2 regions of the Streptomyces sp. NPDC001828 genome follow, and region 1 is predicted to be linked to the other one. Evidence: riboswitches for the same ligand, from Rfam matches in the RefSeq annotation. Region 1 holds a riboswitch; the other holds the start of a gene.

Evidence for each region. Region 1 has a riboswitch for glycine ahead of gcvP (aminomethyl-transferring glycine dehydrogenase). Riboswitches for the same ligand answer to the same signal wherever they lie in the genome.
Region 2: linked by a shared signal. The riboswitch ahead of gcvT (glycine cleavage system aminomethyltransferase GcvT) and the one ahead of gcvP (aminomethyl-transferring glycine dehydrogenase) in region 1 are both predicted to bind glycine.

Annotation. Positions count from the first base shown of each region.
Region 1 covers NZ_JBIATV010000001.1:9,095-14,263, forward strand. Annotated here, with positions in the region: gene ACFYZA_RS00055 (DNA polymerase IV) at 1-1,436, shown strand, start outside; gene ACFYZA_RS00060 (PRC-barrel domain-containing protein) at 1,352-1,741, opposite strand; glycine riboswitch at 1,866-1,972, shown strand; gene gcvP (aminomethyl-transferring glycine dehydrogenase) at 2,167-5,052, shown strand.
Region 2 covers NZ_JBIATV010000006.1:260,839-266,007, forward strand. Annotated here, with positions in the region: gene ACFYZA_RS19620 (enhanced serine sensitivity protein SseB) at 157-930, opposite strand; gene ACFYZA_RS19625 (AAA family ATPase) at 1,037-1,705, opposite strand; glycine riboswitch at 1,835-1,932, shown strand; gene gcvT (glycine cleavage system aminomethyltransferase GcvT) at 2,086-3,201, shown strand; gene gcvH (glycine cleavage system protein GcvH) at 3,302-3,676, shown strand; gene glyA (serine hydroxymethyltransferase) at 3,715-4,974, shown strand; gene ACFYZA_RS19645 (L-serine ammonia-lyase) at 5,132-5,169, shown strand, end outside.

The DNA.
Region 1 (5,169 bases):
AGCCGGTCGTGGTGGGCGGGCTCGGGCCGCGCGGAGTGGTCTCGACGGCGTCGTACGAGGCGAGACGCTTCGGGGTGCGTTCGGCGATGCCGATGGCGCAGGCCCGGCGGCTCTGTCCCAACGCCGCCTATCTGGTGCCGCGCTTCCAGCTGTACCGCACCATCAGCGAACAGGTGATGGAGCTGCTCGGCCGGCTGTCGCCGTTGGTCGAGCCGCTGAGCCTGGACGAGGCGTTCGTGGACCTGGAGGCCGGCGGGGTGGCCTTCGAGTCGGCCTCGGCGCGGGCGGCCGGTGAGCGGCTGCGCAGGGACATCAGGGCGGTCACCGGGCTGAGCGGGTCGGTCGGGCTCGCCGGATCCAAGATGCTGGCCAAGATCGCCTCGGAGGAGGCCAAGCCGGACGGGCTCGTCCTGATAGAGCCGGGCACCGAGCGCGAGCTCCTCGGGCCGATGTCGGTGCGCACCCTGCCGGGGGTGGGCCCGGCCACCGGGGAACATCTGCGCCGGGCCGGGATGACCACCGTGGCCGACCTCGTCGAGGCGGGCGAGGACGAGCTCGTACGGCTCCTGGGCAAGTCGCACGGCGCCTCGCTCTACCGGATGGCGGCCGGGCACGACGACCGGCCCGTGGTGGCCGAGCGGGACGCGAAGTCGGTGTCCGTGGAGGACACCTTCGATGTGGACCTGCACGACCGGCTGAGGATCACCATCGAGGTGGGGCGGCTCGCCGACCGGTGTGTGCAGCGGCTGCGGGCGTCGGGGCACTCGGGCCGCACCATCGTGCTCAAGGTACGTCGGTACGACTTCTCCACGCTGACCAGGTCCGAGACCCTGCGCGGGCCCACCGACGACCCCGCGGTGGTCCGGGAGGCCGCCGCGCGGCTCCTTGAGGCGGTGGACACCACGGGCGGGGTGCGGCTGCTCGGCGTCGGGGTCAGCGGGCTCGCCGACTTCACGCAGGAGGACCTGTTCGCGCAGGCCGCAGGGGAGCGGGCCGTGGAGGAGCCGGCGGGGCCGCTGGGCGAGGAGTCCACCCCGGCCGCCGAGGCGGAGGCGGAGCCCCCGCAGGACCCGGCACAGCGGCGCTGGCTGGCCGGGCACGACGTACGGCATGCCGAGTACGGGCCCGGCTGGGTGCAGGGCAGCGGGGTCGGGCGGGTCACGGTGCGCTTCGAGACGCCGACGGCACGGGCGCCCGGGCGGGTGAGGACGTTCAAGGTGGACGACCCCGGCCTGGAGCCTTCCGAGCCGCTGCCGCTGGTCGAGCCGACCGGAGCGGAGAGCGGGGAGGGAGGAGGGGCCGGAGCGCGGAGGGACGGGGAGGCGGGGGCCGCGGAAGGGGCGGCGGCGGGTCAGGATTCGCCGTTGGCGAGCCGGCCGAAGTCGCGGTCGGAGGGCGGCGGGCCGGGTTCGGGGGCCGCGATGTCCAGACCGTAGTGGTGGTAGAGCTGGAGCTCCTGTTCCGGGGAGAGGTGGCGGCCGACGCCGAAGTCCGGCGCGTCCTTGATCAGGGCACGGTCGTACGGGACGCGCAGCGTCTCGTCGACCAGGGTGCTCGGTTCCAGCGGGACGAAGGCGTCCCGGCTGAACAGTCCGGTGCGCACCGCGGCCCACTCGGGCGCGCCCGTGGCGTCGTCCAGGTAGACCTCGTCCACCGTTCCGATCTTGTGCCCATTGCGGTCGTATGCCTTGCGGCCGATCAGGCTGCGCGGATCGATATCGGTCTGCACGGTCCCTCCAATTGGTCGCAACCGGTTACAACTGCTCCATAAGCACTACGAAAGTGCACATCCCGGGTGTTGGCCACTTGAGCAGGTGAACAAAGAATCGAGCTCGGACCTCGCTGGTACGCTGGCAAGCGGCTGCTGACCCCGTGCGGGAGAGTCCACCGAAGAGCTCATCGAGTTCTCGGCGGACGCCGAAGGAGCAACTCCTCCCCGGAATCTCTCAGGCCCACGGACCGCACGGACGAGGTCACTCTGGAAAGCAGGACGGGGGACGTACGGGCACTTCAGCCCGGGCGGAACCTTTCCTCACCGACGGTGAAAGCCGGGTCGCCCCCATGCGCCCCGGTGAAGCTCTCAGGTTGAGATGACAGAGGGGGAGGCCGTCCGGGTACCCGCGCCGTGGTGCCCCTCGCAGGTCGTGCGACCAGGAGGCCTCCGTCATGACCGCCAACCGCATTCCGCTCAGCCAGCTGGAGCGTGGCATCCCCTTCGAGCAGCGCCACATCGGGCCCGATGCCGAGGCGCAGGCCAAGATGCTCGCCCAGGTCGGCTACGGCTCGCTCGACGAGCTCACAGACGCCGCCGTTCCCGAGGTCATCAAGAGCGCCGGGGCGCTGGGTCTGCCCGAGGCGCGCACCGAGGCCGAGGTGCTGGCCGAGCTGCGCCGGCTCGCGGACCGCAACCAGGTGCTCGCCCCGATGATCGGCCTCGGTTACTACGGCACCTTCACGCCGCCGGTCATCCTGCGCAACGTCATGGAGAACCCGGCCTGGTACACGGCGTACACGCCCTACCAGCCGGAGATCTCGCAGGGCCGCCTGGAGGCGCTGCTCAACTTCCAGACCATGGTCGCCGAGCTGACCGGCCTGCCGACCTCCGGCGCCTCGCTGCTCGACGAGGGCACCGCGGCCGCCGAGGCGCTCGCCCTGTCGCGGCGCGTGGGCAAGGTCAAGGGCGGGGTCTTCCTCGTCGACGCCGACACCCTGCCGCAGACGGTCGCCGTGATCCAGACGCGCGCCGAGCCGACGGGCGTCGAGGTCGTCGTCGCCGACCTGAGCGACGGCATCCCCGCCGAGGCCGCCGAGCGCGGCGTCTTCGGCGTGCTGCTCCAGTACCCGGGCGCCTCCGGCCAGGTCCGCGACCTCAAGCCGGTCATCGACGCGGCCCACGAGCTTGGCGCGATCGTCACGGTCGCCGCCGACCTGCTCGCGCTCACCCTGCTCGCCTCGCCGGGCTCGCTCGGCGCGGACATCGCCGTCGGCACGACCCAGCGCTTCGGTGTCCCGATGGGCTTCGGCGGACCGCACGCCGGGTTCATGGCGGTCCAGGAGAAGTTCGCCCGCAGCCTGCCGGGCCGCCTCGTCGGCGTCTCCGTCGACGCCGACGGCAACAAGGCCTACCGCCTGGCCCTGCAGACCCGCGAGCAGCACATCCGCCGCGAGAAGGCCACCAGCAACATCTGCACCGCGCAGGTGCTGCTCGCCGTGATGGCCGGCATGTACGCCGTCTACCACGGCCCGGACGGCCTGAAGCAGATCGCGCGGCGCACCCACCGCTACGCCGTCGTCCTCGCCGAGGGCCTGAGGGCCGCCGGGGTCGACGTCGCCCACGGCGCCTACTTCGACACGCTGACCGTACGCGTCCCGGGCAAGGCCGCCGAGGCCGTCAAGGCCGCCCGCCAGGGCGGGGTCAACCTGCACCTGGTCGACGCGGACACCGTCTCCTTCGCCTGCGACGAGACCACCACGCGGGCCCAACTGGCCGCAGTCTGGGCCGCGTTCGGGGTCGACGCCGATGTGGAGGCGCTGGACACCGCGGCCGCCGACACGCTGCCGGAGGCGCTGCTGCGCACCGACGAGTACCTGACCCACCCGGTCTTCCACCAGCACCGCTCCGAGACCGCGATGCTGCGCTACCTGCGCAAGCTGGCCGACCGCGACTACGCGCTCGACCGCGGCATGATCCCGCTCGGCTCCTGCACGATGAAGCTGAACGCGACGACCGAGATGGAGCCGGTGACCTGGCCCGAGTTCGGGCAGATCCACCCCTTCGCGCCGGTCGAGCAGGCCGCCGGCTACCTCACGCTCATCCGCGAGCTGGAGGAGCGCCTCGCCGAGGTCACCGGATACGACGCGGTGTCCATCCAGCCCAACGCCGGCTCGCAGGGCGAGCTCGCGGGTCTGCTCGCGGTGCGCGCCTACCACCGCGCCAACGGCGACACCCAGCGCACCATCTGCCTCATCCCGTCCTCCGCGCACGGCACCAACGCCGCGAGCGCCGTGATGGCCGGCATGAAGGTCGTGGTCGTCAAGACCGCGGACGACGGCGAGGTCGACGCCGACGACCTGCGCGCCAAGATCGAGCAGTACCGCGACGAGCTCTCGGTGCTGATGATCACCTACCCGTCCACGCACGGCGTGTTCGAGGAGCACGTCGCCGACATCTGCGCCCTGGTCCACGAGGCCGGCGGCCAGGTGTACGTCGACGGCGCCAACCTCAACGCCCTGGTGGGCCTCGCCAAGCCGGGCAAGTTCGGCGGCGACGTCTCGCACCTCAACCTGCACAAGACGTTCTGCATCCCGCACGGCGGCGGCGGCCCCGGCGTCGGCCCGGTCGGCGTGCGCGCGCACCTCGCCCCGTACCTGCCCAACCACCCGCTCCAGCCGAGCGCCGGCCCCGAGACGGGCGTCGGCCCGATCTCGGCCGCGCCGTGGGGCTCCGCGGGCATCCTGCCGATCTCGTGGGCGTACGTACGTCTGATGGGCGGCGAGGGCCTCAAGCGGGCGACGCAGGTCGCGGTGCTCGCCGCGAACTACATCGCCAAGCGCCTGGAGCCGCACTACCCGGTGCTCTACACGGGCCCCAACGGCCTCGTCGCGCACGAGTGCATCGTGGACCTGCGGCCGCTGTCCAAGGCGACCGGCGTCAGCGTCGACGACATCGCCAAGCGCCTGATCGACTACGGCTTCCACGCTCCGACCATGTCGTTCCCGGTGGCCGGCACGCTGATGATCGAGCCCACCGAGTCCGAGGACCTGGGCGAGATCGACCGGTTCTGCGACACGATGATCGCGATCCGCGGCGAGATCGAGAAGGTCGCCTCCGGCGTCTGGCCGGCCGACGACAACCCGCTCGCCAACGCCCCGCACACCGCGGCCGCGCTCGGCGGCGAGTGGAACCACGCCTACAGCCGCGAGGACGCCGTCTTCCCGGCCGGGGTGTCGGCCGCCGACAAGTACTGGCCGCCGGTCCGCCGCATCGACGGCGCCTTCGGCGACCGCAACCTGGTCTGCTCCTGCCCCCCGCTGGACGAGTACGACCACTGACCCACGCACGCGTAAGGGCCGGTTCGGGGTGTGCTCCCCGGGCCGGCCCTTGTGTTTGTTGTCCGTACCGGACCGCCCCGCTGGGGACCGGTCCGTACGGGAACTGCCCGTACGAGG
Region 2 (5,169 bases), on a different contig from region 1:
CCCTCTTCGATCCACCGTGCCGACGCCTGCGCCGCCCCGCAGCCCCGGGCACACGCGTGCGGCTGCGGGGATGCAAGGGTCATGAAACCAGGTTAAGCCGCCGTACAGACACCGCCATGGCCCGGCGGGGAGCTGTCGCGACGCACCCGTTGGCTGTTACTGGGCCCGTGCGTAGAAGGGCCGTACCCGCTCGCGCATCCAGATGGCGACCGGATCCTGGGTCACGTCGAGCAGGACCAGATTGACCGGCCAGCCGACCGGGACCCGGCCGAGCGCCCGGCCGAGCGCCTCCATGGGGGCGTTGCGTCCCGCGCCGTCCCAGGTGGCGAACTCCACGCCGATGAAGAGCGTGGGCGGCTCGCCCTCGATGGAGGCGAGCGCGCGACGGGCGCTGAGCACCACGCCGATCGTCTCGAACTCCTCGGCGGCGACGGCCAGGAAGTCGACCGGGTCCTCCTGCCAGTCCGGCTCGAAGAGCCGCACCCGCGCGCCGGACGCGGGCCCGTCGAGGGCGGTGAGCCCGGTGCGGCACAGCTCGGCGACGGCGGGCGGGGGCAGCGGCATGCCCACCGCGCCCTCGGGGTTGACCACGATGCCGAGCCGCGGCGGGAGCCCGCGGGCGAACTCGACGGCCGGGGCGACCGCGAACGACATGTGGGAGCCGACGCACTGGAGGAACTGCTGCTCGGAGCTGTACACCGGTACGTAGGGGACGCCGTCGAGCTCCATGGTGGGGAGGTCGAGGTCCCTGCTGCCCTGACCGCCGCCGTTGGGCAGCGGCACCCACACGGGGTTGCGGCCGAGCACCTCTATGAGGCGGGGGCCCGCGTCGGGCTGCCCGAGGGCCGCCGCGAGGACCTCTTCGAGCTCGTTGCCCGGCCAGCCTCCGCCGCCGTGCGGATGCGCGAACGCCTGCTCCGGAAAGTTCATGTGCCGTCCTTCTCCCCCGACTGCTGTCGTGCTCCACGACCCTAGCGCCGCCGACGCGCACGGGTGAAAGGGTGCCGGGAACGGGCCCGGCGCGCGCCACCGGGCGCTACCGCGCGAAGCCGATGCGGTGCAGCGCGGAGGCCGACTCGCGGTCGAGCAGGACCGCGCTCGCGCAGCCGGTGGGCAGCCGCCCGGCCTCCACCTGGGCTATGAGGCGGCGAGCCGCGCCGCGATGCCGGGCGAAGGCGTACTTGGACACCCAACGTCCCCGGGTTGCCTGGCCCTCCAGGGCGGTGCCGGCCGGCACGTCGAGCACGACCAGGCGCAGTGCGCGGCCGCGGCGCCGGGCGCCCCGGCCGAGCCAGTGCCGCACCCAGGCCTGCGTACCGCAGTCGTGCACGACGAGGCTGTCCCCGGAGCGCAGGGCCCACCAGGTCCTGGCGAAGTGCGCGGTGCGGGTGAGCGGGCGGTACAGCGCGTACGGGATGCCGGGGAGCCGGCGCTGCCAGGCGAGACGGGTGTCCTGGGAGTCGATGCGGCGGTCGGTGACGGTGCGGCGCATCAGTGTCGTCTTGCCGCTGCCGGGCAGACCCGACACCACCACGACGTCCCCCGCGTCGAAGAGCAGCTCCGGCGGCGTGCGCCCGGGCCTCCCGCGCAGATCCCGCACCGCCTCGGTCACCACCGGCCGCGCCCGCTGTCCCGGGACCTCCCGGCCGGGCCCGTCCGGCGCGGGCACCTCCCGCACCCGGCCCGTTTCGCGTCCAACCGTCATGGCACTCCCCCCTGTTCGGATCCCGGGACCCCTGCCCTGGAAGTGTAAAGAGACGGTAATAGGGCTCAAGCGATTTGCCGCTTCCGGGATGCGTGCAATGATGTGCGCGCCAACTGCATACCGGCCGTTCGAATCCGCGCGGGAGAGTCCTCAGCAGCTGTGAGCTGGGGCGCCGAAGGAGCAAGTCCCTCCCTTGAATCTCTCAGGCCCCGTACCGCGCGGACGAGGCAGATCTGAAAAGCGGGCCGTCCCCTGCCGGGCGGCCCCACCCAAGGTGCAAGCCGTGACGCGCAGCGCGCGACGGTGAACCTCTCAGGTTCCGATGACAGATGGGGAGGATGTCCTCGACCGTCATGCCCCGGGACCTTGGAGCAACATCCATGAGCAACGCCCCCCGTCTGACCTCCCTCGATGCCCTGCATCGTTCGCTGGGCGCCACGATGACCGACTTCGCGGGCTGGGACATGCCGCTGCGGTACGGGAGCGAGCGCGACGAGCACAACGCCGTGCGCACCCGAGCCGGGCTGTTCGACCTGTCCCACATGGGCGAGATCACCGTCACCGGCCCCGAGGCCATGCAGGCCCTGAACCACGCGCTGGTCGGCAACATCGCCACCATCGGCGCCGGCCGCGCCCGGTACACGATGATCTGCCAGGAGGACGGCGGGATCGTCGACGACCTGATCGTCTACCGCCTGGGCGAGACCGAGTACATGGTCGTCGCCAACGCGGGCAACGCGCAGACCGTGCTCGACGCGATCACCGAGCGCGCGGCCGGCTTCGACGCCGAGGTCCGCGACGACCGCGACGCCTACGCGCTGATCGCGGTGCAGGGCCCCGAGTCCCCCGGCATCCTGAAGTCCGTGACCGACGCCGACCTCGACGGCCTGAAGTACTACGCCGGTCTGCCCGGCACCGTCGCCGGCGTCCCCGCGCTCATCGCCCGTACCGGCTACACCGGCGAGGACGGCTTCGAGCTGTTCGTGACGCCCGAGCACGCCGAGCGGCTGTGGCGGGCGCTGACCGAGGCCGGCCAGGACGCGGGCCTCGTGCCGTGCGGCCTGTCCTGCCGCGACACGCTGCGCCTGGAGGCGGGCATGCCGCTGTACGGGCACGAGCTGACCACCGCGCTGACCCCCTTCGACGCCGGCCTCGGCCGGGTCGTGAAGTTCGAGAAGGACGGCGACTTCGTGGGCCGTACGGCTCTGGAGGCCGCCGCCGCGAAGGCCGAGTCGAACCCGCCGCGCAAGCTGGTCGGCCTGATCGCCGAGGGCCGCCGGGTGCCGCGCGCCGGGTTCTCGGTCGTGGCCGGCGGCGAGGTCGTCGGCGAGGTCACCTCGGGCGCCCCGTCCCCGACGCTCGGCAAGCCGATCGCCATCGCGTACGTGGACGCCGAGCACGCCGCGCCCGGCACCCCGGGGGTCGGCATCGACATCCGCGGGACGCACGAGGCGTACGAGGTCGTCGCGCTGCCCTTCTACAAGCGCCAGAAGTGACGCGCGCCTCCCTTCGGCAGCCCCTTTCCCGTCTCGCCGTCCGAGACACTCGTCGAGACCCCGTCACCAGCACTCCCCCGCGTACAGGAGAATTCAGGTCATGAGCAACCCGCAGCAGCTGCGCTACAGCAAGGAGCACGAGTGGCTGTCGAGCGCCGAGGACGGCGTGTCGACGGTCGGCATCACGGAGCACGCGGCCAACGCGCTCGGTGACGTCGTGTACGTACAGCTTCCGGAGGTGGGTGACACGGTGACCGCGGGCGAGACCTGCGGCGAGCTGGAGTCCACCAAGTCGGTCAGCGACCTGTACTCCCCGGTCACCGGCGAGGTCGTGGCCGCCAACCAGGACGTCGTGGACGACCCTTCGCTGGTCAACTCGGCCCCGTTCGAGGGCGGTTGGCTGTTCAAGGTGCGCGTCACGGACGAGCCGGGCGACCTGCTCTCCGCCGACGAGTACACCGACTTCGCCAGCTGACCCAGACCACAGGGATAAGGGATTCAAGGGATCGTCTGATGTCGCTTCTGAACCAGTCTCTCCACGAGCTGGACCCGGACGTCGCCGCCGCCGTCGACGCCGAGCTCCACCGTCAGCAGTCCACCCTCGAGATGATCGCCTCGGAGAACTTCGCTCCGGTCGCGGTCATGGAGGCCCAGGGCTCGGTCCTCACCAACAAGTACGCCGAGGGCTACCCGGGCCGCCGCTACTACGGCGGCTGCGAGCACGTCGACGTGGTCGAGCAGATCGCGATCGACCGCATCAAGGCGCTCTTCGGCGCCGAGGCCGCCAACGTGCAGCCCCACTCGGGCGCCCAGGCGAACGCTGCCGCGATGTTCGCGCTGCTCAAGCCGGGCGACACCATCATGGGTCTGAACCTGGCCCACGGCGGTCACCTGACCCACGGCATGAAGATCAACTTCTCCGGCAAGCTCTACAACGTGGTCCCGTACCACGTCGACGAGACCGGCGAGGTCGACATGGCCGAGGTCGAGCGCCTGGCCAAGGAGTCGAAGCCGCAGCTGATCGTGGCCGGCTGGTCCGCGTACCCGCGTCAGCTGGACTTCGCCGCCTTCCGCCGGATCGCGGACGAGGTCGGCGCGTTCCTGATGGTCGACATGGCCCACTTCGCGGGCCTGGTCGCCGCGGGCCTGCACCCCAACCCGGTGCCGCACGCCCACGTCGTGACCACCACCACGCACAAGACCCTCGGCGGTCCGCGCGGCGGTGTCATCCTGTCGACGCAGGAGCTCGCCAAGAAGATCAACTCGGCGGTCTTCCCGGGTCAGCAGGGCGGCCCCCTGGAGCACGTGATCGCGGCGAAGGCGGTGTCCTTCAAGGTCGCGGCCTCGCCCGAGTTCAAGGAGCGCCAGCAGCGCACCCTGGACGGCGCCCGGATCCTGGCCGAGCGCCTGGTTCAGGACGACGTCAAGGCCGTCGGCGTCGACGTCCTGACCGGCGGCACCGATGTGCACCTGGTCCTGGTGGACCTGCGCAACTCGGAGCTGGACGGCCAGCAGGCCGAGGACCGCCTCCACGAGGTCGGCATCACGGTCAACCGGAACGCCATCCCGAACGACCCGCGGCCGCCGATGGTGACCTCGGGCCTGCGGATCGGCACCCCGGCGCTCGCCACCCGCGGCTTCGGCGACGACGACTTCCGCGAGGTCGCCGACATCATCGCCGAGACCCTCAAGCCGGACTTCGACAAGGACGGCCTGGCCGCCCGCGTGTCCGCTCTGGCCGCCAAGCACCCGCTGTACCCCGGCCTGAAGTAGTTTCGTACGCTTTCGTTCTCGGTTCATTCCGTACGAAGCCCCGGGGCACCGCGCACACTGGGTAGTGAGCGCGGTGCCCCATCCCATGCTGTGCCAGCTTTGCTCTGCGATACCCCGGCAGACAACGGCGTCTTCCAACCCCCACAAGGAGTCTCCCGTGGCCATCTCGGTCTTCGACCTGTTCTCGATCGGCAT